2 regions of the Gordonia sp. B8661-1 genome follow, and region 2 is predicted to be linked to the other one. Evidence: riboswitches for the same ligand, from Rfam matches in the RefSeq annotation. Region 2 holds a riboswitch; the other holds the start of a gene.
What was found. A riboswitch is a leader RNA that binds a small molecule or an ion and turns the genes downstream of it on or off. The one in region 2 is predicted to bind cobalamin.
Positions count from the first base shown of each region.

Region 1: another riboswitch for cobalamin. It lies ahead of AC4JJG_RS00610 (CbtB domain-containing protein); the one in region 2 lies ahead of AC4JJG_RS11800 (FecCD family ABC transporter permease).

Region 1 covers NZ_JCAHRL010000001.1:126,847-132,936, reverse strand. Annotated here, with positions in the region: gene AC4JJG_RS00615 (ATP-dependent helicase) at 1-3,793, opposite strand, end outside; cobalamin riboswitch at 3,810-3,996, shown strand; gene AC4JJG_RS00610 (CbtB domain-containing protein) at 4,046-4,279, shown strand; gene AC4JJG_RS00605 (CbtA family protein) at 4,308-5,123, shown strand; gene AC4JJG_RS00600 ((2Fe-2S)-binding protein) at 5,327-6,010, opposite strand.
Region 2 covers NZ_JCAHRL010000004.1:353,373-359,462, forward strand. Annotated here, with positions in the region: gene rplA (50S ribosomal protein L1) at 1-555, shown strand, start outside; gene AC4JJG_RS11790 (ABC transporter substrate-binding protein) at 634-1,689, opposite strand; gene AC4JJG_RS11795 (ABC transporter ATP-binding protein) at 1,698-2,516, opposite strand; gene AC4JJG_RS11800 (FecCD family ABC transporter permease) at 2,513-3,586, opposite strand; cobalamin riboswitch at 3,634-3,847, opposite strand; gene AC4JJG_RS11805 (transcriptional regulator) at 3,874-4,191, opposite strand; gene AC4JJG_RS11810 (hypothetical protein) at 4,188-4,652, opposite strand; gene AC4JJG_RS11815 (L-lactate dehydrogenase) at 4,878-5,831, shown strand; gene AC4JJG_RS11820 (AAA family ATPase) at 5,874-6,090, shown strand, end outside.

The DNA of each region.
Region 1 (6,090 bases), on a different contig from region 2:
CGTTGCTGATCCGTCCGGCCCACACGAGATCCCAGAGGGCCGATTCCCACTGGGCGGAGGAGATGGGCTGATCGTCGCCGCCGGACGGGCCGGCCTCGACGATTTGCGGGAACCGCAGCGCGCCACCCGATTCGAGGAGTTCTTCGATGCGATCGTGGACCGGGGTGCGATCGATGTCGTCGGCCTCGCCCAGGGTGAGGGGTGCGACGTCGGCGGGGTGGAAGGCGATCCATCCGTCGGAGCCGCCGATGCGGCCGTGGCCGGACCAGACGATCTCCCCGGAACTGAGAAGTTCGTCGAGCATGGCCGGGGTGTAATCGGTGATACGGGACGGGAAGACCAGCGACTCCCACGCGGAGGCAGGCAGCGGATAGCCTGCCAGTTGATCGATGACCGTGAGCAGACCGTCGGTGCCGGACAGTCGCTGGTCGGCCGATACGTGCTGCCACGACGACAGGAAGCGGGTGAGTACGTCGGTGTCGACCGGCGCGACCTCGGCCCGGCTCGCCGCGAGCGATCCGCGGCGGATCTGTCCGAGGACGTCGGTGTGGCACCACTGGGTGACGCGCGGAGACGTGGACTCGCTGTCGAGGTCGGCCGCGTCGTCCTCGGGAATGAAGTCGCCCTCGACGACCCGCCGGTCGGCGGCGAGCCGCGCGAGGGTGTCACGGACGACGGCCGCGCCCAGTCCCAGTGCTTTGGCCGCCTCGGCGATGGTGAACGGGCCGTGTGTGCGGGCGTAGCGTCCGACGAGGTCGCCCACCGGATCGGGCACCGGTTCGAGGTAGGCGGCCGGAATGCCCAGGGGCGCGGGGACGCCGAGCCCGTCGCGGAGCCGCGCGGTGTCGTCCACCGAGGCCCAGAGCGGACGTCCCCGGTGATTCACCGAGATGATCTGACCGCCCCGGTGCAGATCGGCCAGCACGGTGGCCGTCTGCTCGGGTTCGCGGTACCGGGCGGCGACGTCCTCCGTCGTGAGAGGTCCGAGCCAGCGCAGCAGGTCGACGATGTCCTCGGCGTCGCGTGCCTGCCGTTCGGGGGTCAGTCGCTGGAGCCGCGCGGTCACCTCCGCGATGACGGCCGGGTCGAGGAGTTCGCGCAGATCCACCCGGCCGAGCAGTTGCGCGAGCAGACTGGTGTCGAGAGACAGTGCGGCGGCGCGACGTTCGGCCAGGGGCGCGTCGTCGGCGTACATGAACGCGCCGACATAGCCGAAGAGAAGTGCGGCGGCGAACGGCGAAGGGGTGGGCGTCTCCACTTCGACGACCCGTACCCGGCGCCGGCCGATACGGCTCAGCAGATCGGTGAGGGCGGGCAGGTCGTAGACGTCCTGCAGACATTCCCGCACGGTCTCCAGCACGATCGGGAAATCCGGGAATTTGCTTGCCACGGAAAGCAATTGGGCACTTCGCTGGCGCTGCTGCCAGAGCGGTGCGCGTCGGCCCGGTGTGCGGCGGGGCAGGAGCAGGGCGCGTGCCGCGGATTCGCGGAACCGGGCGGCGAACATCGACGAATCGGCCAGCGCGTCGGTCACCAGGCGTTCGATGTCGTCGGGGTCGATGACGAAGACCGACGCGCCGGGCGGTTCGTCGTCGGTGTCCGGCAGTCGCACGATGATGCCGTCGTCGGAAGCGGTGACCGCCCCCTCGAGTCCCAATGTTTCCAGCAGTCGCGCCGAGATGGCACTCGCCCACGGGGCGTGAACACGTAAACCATAGGGGGAGTGGAGAATCACCCGCCAGTCGCCCAGTTCGTCGCGGAAGCGCTCGACCACCAGGGTGCGATCGGTGGGCAGGTGTCCGGTGGCCTCCCGCTGTTCGGCGATCAGCGCCGCCAGGTTGGTCCGCGCGTAGTCGGTGAGGCCGAGCCGCTCGGCGTGTTTGTCCAGGGCCTCCGGATCGGCGATGGCACCGGTGAACCGTCCGATCGCGGCGCCCAACTCGGCGGGGCGTCCCACCGCGTCGCCGATCCAGAACGGCAGGCGCCCGGGCTGCCCGAAGGCCGGGGAGACGAGCACCCGGTCATGGGTGATGTCCTCGATGCGCCAGCTGGTGGCACCGAGCGCGAACACATCGCCGACGCGGGATTCGTACACCATCTCCTCGTCGAGTTCGCCCACGCGCGTGGACTTCTCGCCGACCATGAACACCCCGAACAGTCCGCGATCCGGAATGGAACCGCCGGAGGTGACCGCCAGCCGTTGCGCGCCCCGGCGACCGACGAGCGTGCCCTCCGCGCGATCCCAGGTGACACGGGGCCGCAACTCGGCGAACTCGTCGGAGGGAAAGCGTCCGGAGATCAGGTCGAGCGTCGCCTCGAAGACCCCGCGCGACAGCTTGCGGTACGGCGCCGACCGGCGCACGACGTCGAACCAGTGGTCCACGTCGAGATCGTCGACGGCGGCGGCCGCGATGGTCTGCTGGGCCAGGATGTCGAGGGGATTCTGGGGCACGCGCAGTTCTTCGATGGCGCCGTCGAGCATCCGCTCCACCGTGACCGTGCAGTGGATCAGATCGGTCCGGTGCTTCGGATACAGCACGCCCTGGCTGATCTCACCGACCTGATGGCCCGCGCGTCCGATGCGCTGCAGTCCGCTCGCGACCGACGGTGGGGCCTCCACCTGGATCACCAGATCCACCGCGCCCATGTCGATCCCGAGTTCCAGGGAGCTGGTCGCCACGACGCAGGCAAGGCGTCCGGACTTCAGATCGTCCTCGATCTCGGCGCGCTGTTCCTTGCTGACCGAACCGTGATGCGCACGCGCCAGAACGGGTGGGGCTCCCGCCGACGCACCACTGCCCATGACGTGTGCGGGCGCGCCGCCGGGAACCTTGGGGTTGGACTCCGGCTCTCCGGTGACTCCCATGCGTTGCGCATGGATCTCGTTGAGCCGCGCGGTGAGTCGTTCGGCGAGACGACGCGAGTTGGCGAAGACGATGGTCGCGCGGTTCTTCTCGATCTGGTCCACGATCGAGGATTCGACGTACGGCCAGAGCGATCCCGCGGTGGGGGAGAAGGCGTCGTCGAGGTCGTCGGCGCCCTCGGGCGCCGGGATGTTCGCCATGTCCTCCACGGGGACGTCGACCCGCAGGTCGAAGGTCTTCGCTGCTTCGGGGCGCACGATCGTGTACGGCGCCGCGCCGCTGAGGAATTCGGCGACGGTCTCGGGTGGCCGCACGGTCGCCGACAGCCCGATCCGCTGCGCGGGCCGGTCCAGCAGCTCGTCGAGCCGTTCGAGCGTCAGCGCCAGGTGGGTGCCGCGTTTCGTCCCGGCCACCGCGTGGACCTCGTCGATGATGACGGTGTCCACTCCGGTCAGCGTCTCGCGCGCCGACGACGTGAGCATCAGGAACAGCGACTCGGGCGTGGTGATCAGGATGTCGGGCGGCGTCTTGATGAGTGACCGGCGCTGGGCCGGGGAGGTGTCGCCGGATCGCACCCCGACGGTGATACCGGGCTCCGGCAGATCCAGTTCCTGTGCGGCCCGCGTGATGCCGGTGAGCGGCGCCCGCAGGTTGCGCTCGACGTCCACGGCGAGTGCCTTGAGTGGCGACACGTAGAGGACGCGCGTGCCGTGTTCGCGTTCCGGTTCGGCGGCCAGGCGATCGAGTGCCCACAGGAAGGCCGACAACGTCTTGCCGGAGCCCGTCGGCGCGATGACCAGGGTGTTGTCGCCGTCGGCGATGGATGTCCACGCACCGGTCTGGGCCGGGGTCGGCTCGGGGAAGGCGCCCTCGAACCACCGCCGGGTGGGGGCGGTGAAACGCTGCAGGACGGGGGCCTCGGACGGCATCCTGCCATCATCCCCTACGCCTCCGACAAGTCCGGGTATAGAGTTCACCCCTGACACCAGTGGGCAGGGAATCCGGTGAGAATCCGGAGCGGTCGCGCCACTGTAACCGGCATCGTCGCGAGACAACGTTCGTCGTGGATACGACGGCATGTCTTCGCCGCGGCGCAGGTGAGCCAGAATGCTGCCCGGTGTCACCGTCGAACCGACGGATCATCACCGACATGGGACGCGTAATCCCAGGAAGGAACCGACATGACGGTCTCCACCGACACCACCGCCACCGCGACCCGTTCGCGCGCCCTGGCGGTTCCCGATCTCTCGGTCGCGAGCGCGGCCCTCTGGCTCACCGCCACCGTGTTGCTCGCCGGCCTGGCCTACTACTTCCTGGGCTACGACCAGGGGGCCGTCTCGGTCTTCGGTTCCGACACCCATGTGCACGAGTTCGTCCACGACGCCCGGCATTTCCTGGGCTTCCCCTGCCACTGATCCGCGCGTCGGCAGGAGACAACAGCACATGGAGAAGAAATTCATCGGCGCAGGCCTGTTCTCGGGCCTGATCGCCGGCATCGTGGCGTGGGTGTTCGCGCGGCTCTTCGTCGAGCCGCAGGTCGCCAAGGCCATCGACTACGAAGAGGGACGTTCGCACGCCGAGGAGATGCTCGCGGGCGAACACGGCGGACACGAGCACGGGGAACTGTTCACCCGGGGCGTCCAGGAGAACATCGGCACGGGCGTCGGCAGCGTGGTCTTCGCCGTCTGCATGGGCGCGTTCTTCGCGGTGGCCTTCACCCTGCTGTGGAGCTACCTCGGACGACGCCACCCGGCCACCGATCCGCGGATGGTCGCGGCCGCGCTCGGGGCCATCGGTTTCGTCGCGGTCGTCGGGGTGCCGTTCTTCGCGTATCCGGCCAACCCGCCCGCCGTCGGCGACGACGACACCATCGGCGCCCGGTCCGGCGCCTATCTGACGATCACGCTGCTGTCGATCGTGTTCGCGGTCATCGCGGTCGTCGCCGCGCTGTGGTTGCGGCCGCGTATCGGCGGCCTGGTGTCCGGTGTCGCCGCGACGATCGGCTACCTGGTGGCGGTGACGATCACGGTCGCGCTGCTGCCGGAGTTCCATGAGGTACCGGGACCGCTCACCGACGATGCCGGAACGATTGTGTACGAGGGATTCCCGGGCGGCGTCATCGCCGACTTCCGGGTCTACGCGATCGCGAACCAGGTGATTCTCTGGACCGTGCTCACCGTGGTGTTCACGCTCGTCCTCGGCTATCTGTCGCGGCCGCGGCTGCCGGCCTCGGAGCGGGTGGCCGCACAAGGGGGCTGAGCGACAACGGTTGGGCGGACTCGAAGTGTCTGCGGTGATCTCGATACGGCTCCTCGCTGCGCTCGTCGCCTACTCGATCAGCATCGTGGCCTGCCCACGGATGCTGGTCGAGTAGCGGCGTGTGAGCGTAGCGAGCCCGCCGCGTATCGAGACCGGGTCCCACTGCAGCAGACCGCCCGGCAGTCGTGCAGGCCGACCCGGCGTCAGCCGAGTACGCAGTCGCCGCAGATCGCCGTCCGGTCGCCCGAGACCCGGTAGATCAGGCAGCAACTGCGCCGCCGGAACCCGGGTCCCGCGTGCAGAGATCCCTCCTCGACGTCGGGGCTGCCGAGGATCTCGTCGGCCGTGGCGCGAGCGGCGTCCGCGAGATCCGGACGGGCATCTCCGATGAGGCGGGCGGCGCTGTTGGCCGCCGACGCGATGTTGCCGCCGAGCACCTGCCGGCTCATCGAGAAGGTGTTCGCGAACACGTCGGTCAGTTCGGGGACGGCCGTATGCGCCCACGGCTGCGGCGCGGCGGCATCTCGGAAGGTCACCGCGAGCGGGAACGGACCGCCGAGCCGGTTCTGCCACCACAGGTCGGAGATGCTCGCCGAGAGAGGTGAATCCGACAGGGGCACACCGGAGATCGCGGCGGCCGCGATCATCGGCGCCGTGATGCGCGCGACGATGCCGAGATGCGCCACCGACGCCGCCACCCGGATGTCGACCCGGCCGTCCGGACTGCCGGGGGCCAATGCGGCGCGGACCCTCTCGACACGCTCGGTCATGACGGGGGAGGTCAGCAGGTCACCGAGCGGCAACCACGGATCGGTCGGTGCGTCATCCGGTACATGGGTGTCGACCGCGAAGAAGGGGCCGAGGCCTGCGAGGTCGTCGGCGTTCATGACTCGATCTTCGCAGATCGGCAACGGTCCGCTCGTTAGAGTTGTGGTCGGCGCGGATGCGAGTGACGCGACCGCCGGTC
Region 2 (6,090 bases):
GCGGACCAGATGGTCCGCGGCACCGTCAACCTGCCGCACGGCACCGGTAAGACCGCCCGCGTCATCGTGTTCGCCGCAGGCGACAAGGCCGCCGAGGCCGAGGCCGCAGGCGCCGACGCCGTGGGCGCCGAGGATCTCATCGAGAAGATCCAGGGCGGCTGGCTGGAGTTCGACGCCGCGATCGCGACGCCGGATCAGATGGCCAAGGTCGGCCGTATCGCGCGTGTCCTGGGTCCGCGTGGCCTGATGCCGAACCCGAAGACCGGCACCGTGACCACCGACGTCACCAAGGCCGTCAACGACATCAAGGGCGGCAAGATCAACTTCCGCGTCGACAAGGCCGCCAACCTGCACTTCGTGATCGGCAAGGCGTCCTTCGACGCCAAGTCGCTGGCCGAGAACTACGGCGCGGCGTACGACGAGATCATGCGTGCGAAGCCGTCGGCCGCCAAGGGCCGCTACGTCAAGAAGGTCACCGTCTCGACCACCACGGGCCCGGGCATCCCGGTCGACCCGCAGGTCACCCGCAACTTCGCGGACGAGCCGCAGGCCTGACAGCCGGCCCGAACGACCACGAACCCCCGATCGCCGCGCAGGTGGTCGGGGGTTCGTTCGTCTCGGCCGACAGGCCGGTCACTTGAGCCAGTCGTTGCCGGCCAGGCCCAGCGAGGCGATGTCCAGCGACGGCCGGACCGACGATGCGGGCGCCAGGCCGTGCCGTTCCAGCACGCTGCGCAGAATCTCGGCGGCGTCGATGTTCAGGGGACTCGACACCCACATCGAGTACGGCAGATTCACGAAGCGGTTCTCGCGGACGGCCGTCAGGTTGCGGCTGGCCGGGTTGGCGCGCAGGGCCGCGATCTTCTGCTCCACGGATTGTCCCGGGTAGTCGACGAACACGATCATGTCGGGATCCGCGGTGGTGATCCGCTCCCAACTGATCGCGGTCCAGGTGTCCTGGACGTCCTCGGTGGCGTTGCGTGCACCCGCGGCGTCGATGATGCCCTGGGGCCCTCCGAAGGCGCCGGAGGAGTAGATGGTGTCGGAGACGCTGTCGAAGACGAAAACCGTTGGCTTCTTGGCAGGTTGGGGCGCCGACCGCAGTGCCTGCAGCCGCTTCTTCACGTCGTCGGCCGCCGCCGCGCCCCGCTCCGGCCGTCCGGTGATGGTGCCGATCGTCCGGAGGTCGGTGTCGAGGGCGGTCCACGGATCCATGGTGCCGCGCCGTGCCTCACCGTCGGTCTGGCGGCATGCCTCCGACAGTTGGTAGACGTCGATGCCATGGGTGGAGAGGATCTCGGGTGTGATGCCGCGCGATTCGCTCATGCCGTAGTTGTATCCGGCGAAGAGCACCTGGGGTTTCGCGCCGACGATGTTCTCCAGCGTCGGCTGCTGCGCGGTGACCTCCGTCAAAGTGTCGACCTGGGAACCGTATTCGAGACGCAGCACCGCTTTGTCGCGGGCCAAGGAGCTGACCGCGACGATGTTGTCACGTGCACCGGCGGCGAGGGCGATCGCGATCATTCCGCCGTCGTTGACGAACAGCCGGTCGAGCGGCTGTTCGTAGGTGACCTCGCGGCCGCAGTTCGTCACGGTGACCGTGTCGCCGGATGTCGTTGTGGCCGTGCCGCATCCGGTGGTGATCCCGAGGCCGATGACGGCGGCGACGAGCGGGATGCGGCGAGACATGGTGGTGGTCACGGGATGTCCTTCGGATCGGTGGGTGCGAGATCGGTGAGCAACAGGTGCGGCCGACCGGTGACCGGATGATCGACGACGACTCCGGACACGTCGAACACCGAGGCGAGCACCGCGGGTGTCAGGACGTCCGCGGGTGGACCGTGATCGATGATCCGGCCGTCGAAAACCACTGCGACGGTATCGAAGTGGCGAAGCGTCAGGTCGAGGTCGTGCATGGCCGCGACGACGGTCGAGTGCAGGCTGTCGAGGATCGTCATCAGACGGAGCCGCCACGCGGCGTCGAGGTGATTCGTGGGTTCGTCGAGAACCAGGATCGGTGTCTCCTGGGCGAAGGCCCGGGCGAGGAGGACACGGTGGCGCTCGCCGCCGGAGAGCCGGGAGCACGGCCGGTCGTCCCAGCCCTCGAGTCCGGCCCGGACCATGGCGGCTCGCACGATCTCGTCATCGCCGCTGCGGCTGCCCGACCACGCCGAGCGATAGGGTGTCCGGCCCAAACCGACCGCCTCGGCGACTGTCAGTTCGGCCGACGGATGTTCCTCCTGCCCGACGACGGCGATCATCGAGGCGCGGGAGCGGGCGGACATTCCCCGAAGATCGTCGTCGCCGACGAGAACCGTTCCGGCACTTGCGGGTTCCAGACCGGACAGGGTGCGCAGGAGAGTGCTCTTGCCGGATCCGTTGGGGCCGACGACCGCGAGACGGGTACCGGCGGGCACGTCGAGGTTCACCCCGGAGAGGATGGTGCGGGAGCCACGCCGGCATCGAAGATCGCTGGCGCGCAACCGCATCGACGATCCGCCGGTATGGCCGGTCATGAGCCGAACTCGTAGTGTCTGCGTCCCATCAGGAAGACGAAGATCGGTGCGCCGACGAGTCCGGTGACGATCCCCAGCGGCATCTCGCGGGGTGAGGCGGCGACGCGTGAGATGACGTCCACCCACACGAGGAAGAGCGCGCCCCCGCAGACGGCCACCGGGATCATCGCGCGATGGGTGGCACCCACCAGCAGTCGGGCCGCATGCGGGACCACGAGTCCGACGAAGCCGATTCCGCCGGCGACGGCAACCATGACGCCGACCAGAATGCCCTGCACCACGAACAGGCCCGTGCGCATCGCGCGCACGGGCACGCCGAGCGATGTGGCGGTGTCGGTGCCCGCGGCGTACGCGTCGAGCCACGAGTGGATGCCGAGCATGGCCGCAATGGAGACCGCGGCGACCACGCCGGCGATCTGCACCTTGGCCCAGGTGGCTCCGGCGACACTGCCGAGCATCCAGAACATGACGTTGTCGGCGGCGTTCGGATCCGACGCGGTGAAGACGAGCAGCGAGGACAGCGCCATGAAGGCCGCGGACAGCACCACGCCGGCGAGGATCAGGCGCAGAGCGGTCAGCCCGCCCTGGGCGCGCGCGACGGCGTAGACGATAGCCGACGCCGCCAATGCGCCGATCAGCGCGCCGCCGGACAGCGCCCACACGCCGAGGCCGGAGAACACGCCGAGGGTGATGACCGCGGTGGCACCGACGGTCGCGCCCGCCGACACCCCGAGCAGATAGGGCTCGGCGAGTGGATTACGGACGAGTGCCTGCATGACCGCGCCCGCGAGCGCGAGACCGGCCCCGACGATCGCGGCGAGGACCGAGCGGGGCAGCCGGAGATCCCAGATGATGACCGCGTGCGCGGAGTCGACATCGGCGCCGCGTATCCGGCCGATGACGGTATGCCAGACGTCGGCGATGGGGATGGTCTCGGCGCCGAAGGCGGTCGCGACGACGATGCTCACCGCGGTGAGTACGAGCAGAGCCACGGTGAGGCGCACGGAGGAGACACGTCGCACCGTTGTGCCGGTGGCGTTGAGCGTGGCGTCGCGGGGACGACGGGGCACGGGTGAGCACCGCTTTCAGGTCTGGTATCTGTGCGCGAGATACACGATGGACTCGAGCGAGAGCGGCAGGTATTCGGACTCGGGGTCAACCGGTTCCCGGCGCCTTCCCGGGTGTCCTCACCCAGTGGCCGGCTCGTGAGCCGTTCGGTGGTGACACCGATGCCGGGGCCGTCTCCCATACCGCTGCGCGCCAGTCCTGGAATCTCACCAGGTTCCCTGACACCCACCTTCGCGGGTGCGACCGTTCTCAGGCGTCAGGCTAGCAGGACCGTCGGGATCGGTGACGGTCACATCTGGTCACCGACGATCTCGCGCAGCGCCGCGATGTGTCCGGCGTAGGCGGTCCGGCCTGCCGGGGTCAGGCGTGCCCGGACGGTGCGGCGGCGACCCGTCGGCACACGCTCGGTGGTCAGGTAGCCGGCGTCGCCCAGGGTGGTCAATTGCTTGGACAGGGCCGAATCGGACAGTCCCAGTGTCTCTTTCAGGAATGCGAAGTCGGCCCAGTCGGCGGCCGCGAGAGTGGCCATGAGCGACAGCCGGGTACTGGGGTGGATGAGATCGTCGAAGCGCGCCGCGGTTCCGGCGCCACTGGTGTCGGCGGTCATGCGCCCAGCCGGTGGCGCAGGATGCCGAAGACCTGTGGTCCGCCGAAGCCGACGATCGGTGCGACGACGGCCGACGCCCAGAGCGTCGGATGCCCGGTCCCGTCGGCGGACAGCGCGAACGCGGCGCCGATGGTCAGCAGCACCGCCAGGAAGAGTACGAGGATGACGATGGCCGGGATGCGCCGATCGGTCACCGATCGATCGACCTGAAGGCGGGTGCTGCGACGGCGTCCGTCCAGCAATCGGCTCGCGACGGCGGCATGTGCGGCGCCGAAGACCAGGGTCGCGATCGCGACGATCCACGCGTTGGTGAATTCTCCGATCACGCCGAGGATCAGCCAGCCGGCGGCCATGGCCCACCAGTACGCGCCGGGCAGGCCGATCTCGTCGGTCACGTGCTTGCGGGCGCGCTCGACGCTGTCGAGGGCGGCGCGCGCCGCCTCGGGTGTCATGTCGGTCATGGGATGCCCTTCTAGGGTGTGGCTGCGATTATTTACTTTCCTGATTGGAAAGTAACCTTCCACTTTCCTGATAGGAAAGTCAAGGGTGATCCGGCACCGGACATGAGCAGAAAGTGGATTCGTGGTGCTACGACGCGCGATCTCGCCGGCTTTCGGATACACCTGAAGTGGTCGGAGAGTGCGGCGCGGCACGGTGGCGCACGGGCGACGAGAGGGGCGGAACCGATGGACACACGGGGCACCAAGCTGGCGATCATCGGTGCGGGAGCGGTCGGGACCGCCATCGCCTACGCGTCACTCATCCGGGGTGTGGCGCGCACCGTCGCCCTGATGGACATCAACGCGGCGAAGATCCGGGCCGAAGTGCTGGACCTGTCCCACGGTCTGGAATTCCTGCCCCGTGCGGACATCGTCGGCAGCGACGACGTCGCGGTGTGCGCGGGTGCCGACGTCGTGGTGGTCACCGCGGGCGCCAAACAGAAGCCGGGTCAGTCGCGACTGGAACTGGCCGAGGCCACCATCGGACTGACGCGCACGATCATGCCCGGCCTCCTGGAGGTCGCGCCGAACGCGGTCTACGTCATGGTGACCAACCCCGTCGACATCGTCACCTACGCGGCGCTGACATACAGTGGGCTGCCGCGCAATCAGCTGTTCGGCTCGGGCACCGTCCTCGATTCGTCGCGCCTGCGCATACTCATCTCCCAATTCACCGGCGTCGCGGTGCAGAACGTCCACGCCTACATCGCGGGTGAACACGGCGACTCCGAGATCCCTCTCTGGAGTTCGGCGACCATCGGCGGTGTGCCGTTGCTGGAGTGGACGCCGCTGCCCGGACGACCCGCGCTCGACGAGCAGGAGCGCGCGCGGATCCGGCATGAGGTCGTCACCTCCGCCTACCAGATCATCGAGGGCAAGGGCGCCACCAATTACGCGATCGGCCTCGCCGCCACCCGTATCGTCGAGGCGATTCTCGACGACGAACATCGGGTGCTGCCGGTGTCCACCATCGCCACCGGCATCGAGGGGTTCGATGACGTCTGTCTGTCGCTGCCCTCGCTGGTGGACCGCTCGGGCTGCGGGCGGCGCCTGGAGGTGCCGCTCTCGGAGAGTGAACGCGACGGCCTCCTGTCATCGGCGCAGACATTGCGTGCCATGCAGAAACAGTTCGGCCTCTGAGTCGGCGGGCCGGGTGTCGGTGATCCGTGGTTGGCTGGGCGGGTGACTTCGTTCGGACCCGGTCGCGGGCGCTTCGTGCACCGGCTCACGGTCGCCTCCGATGCGCCCTCCGGCCGATACCCGTTCGATCTGCCCGTGGTCCGGTCGCTGGTCGCGTCGAACGGCCTGCTTCTCGGTGGTGGTGTCACCTTCCTCGTCGGCGAGAACGGCAGCGGGAAATCGACGCTCATCGAAGCACTGGCCGTGGCGCTGGGAATGA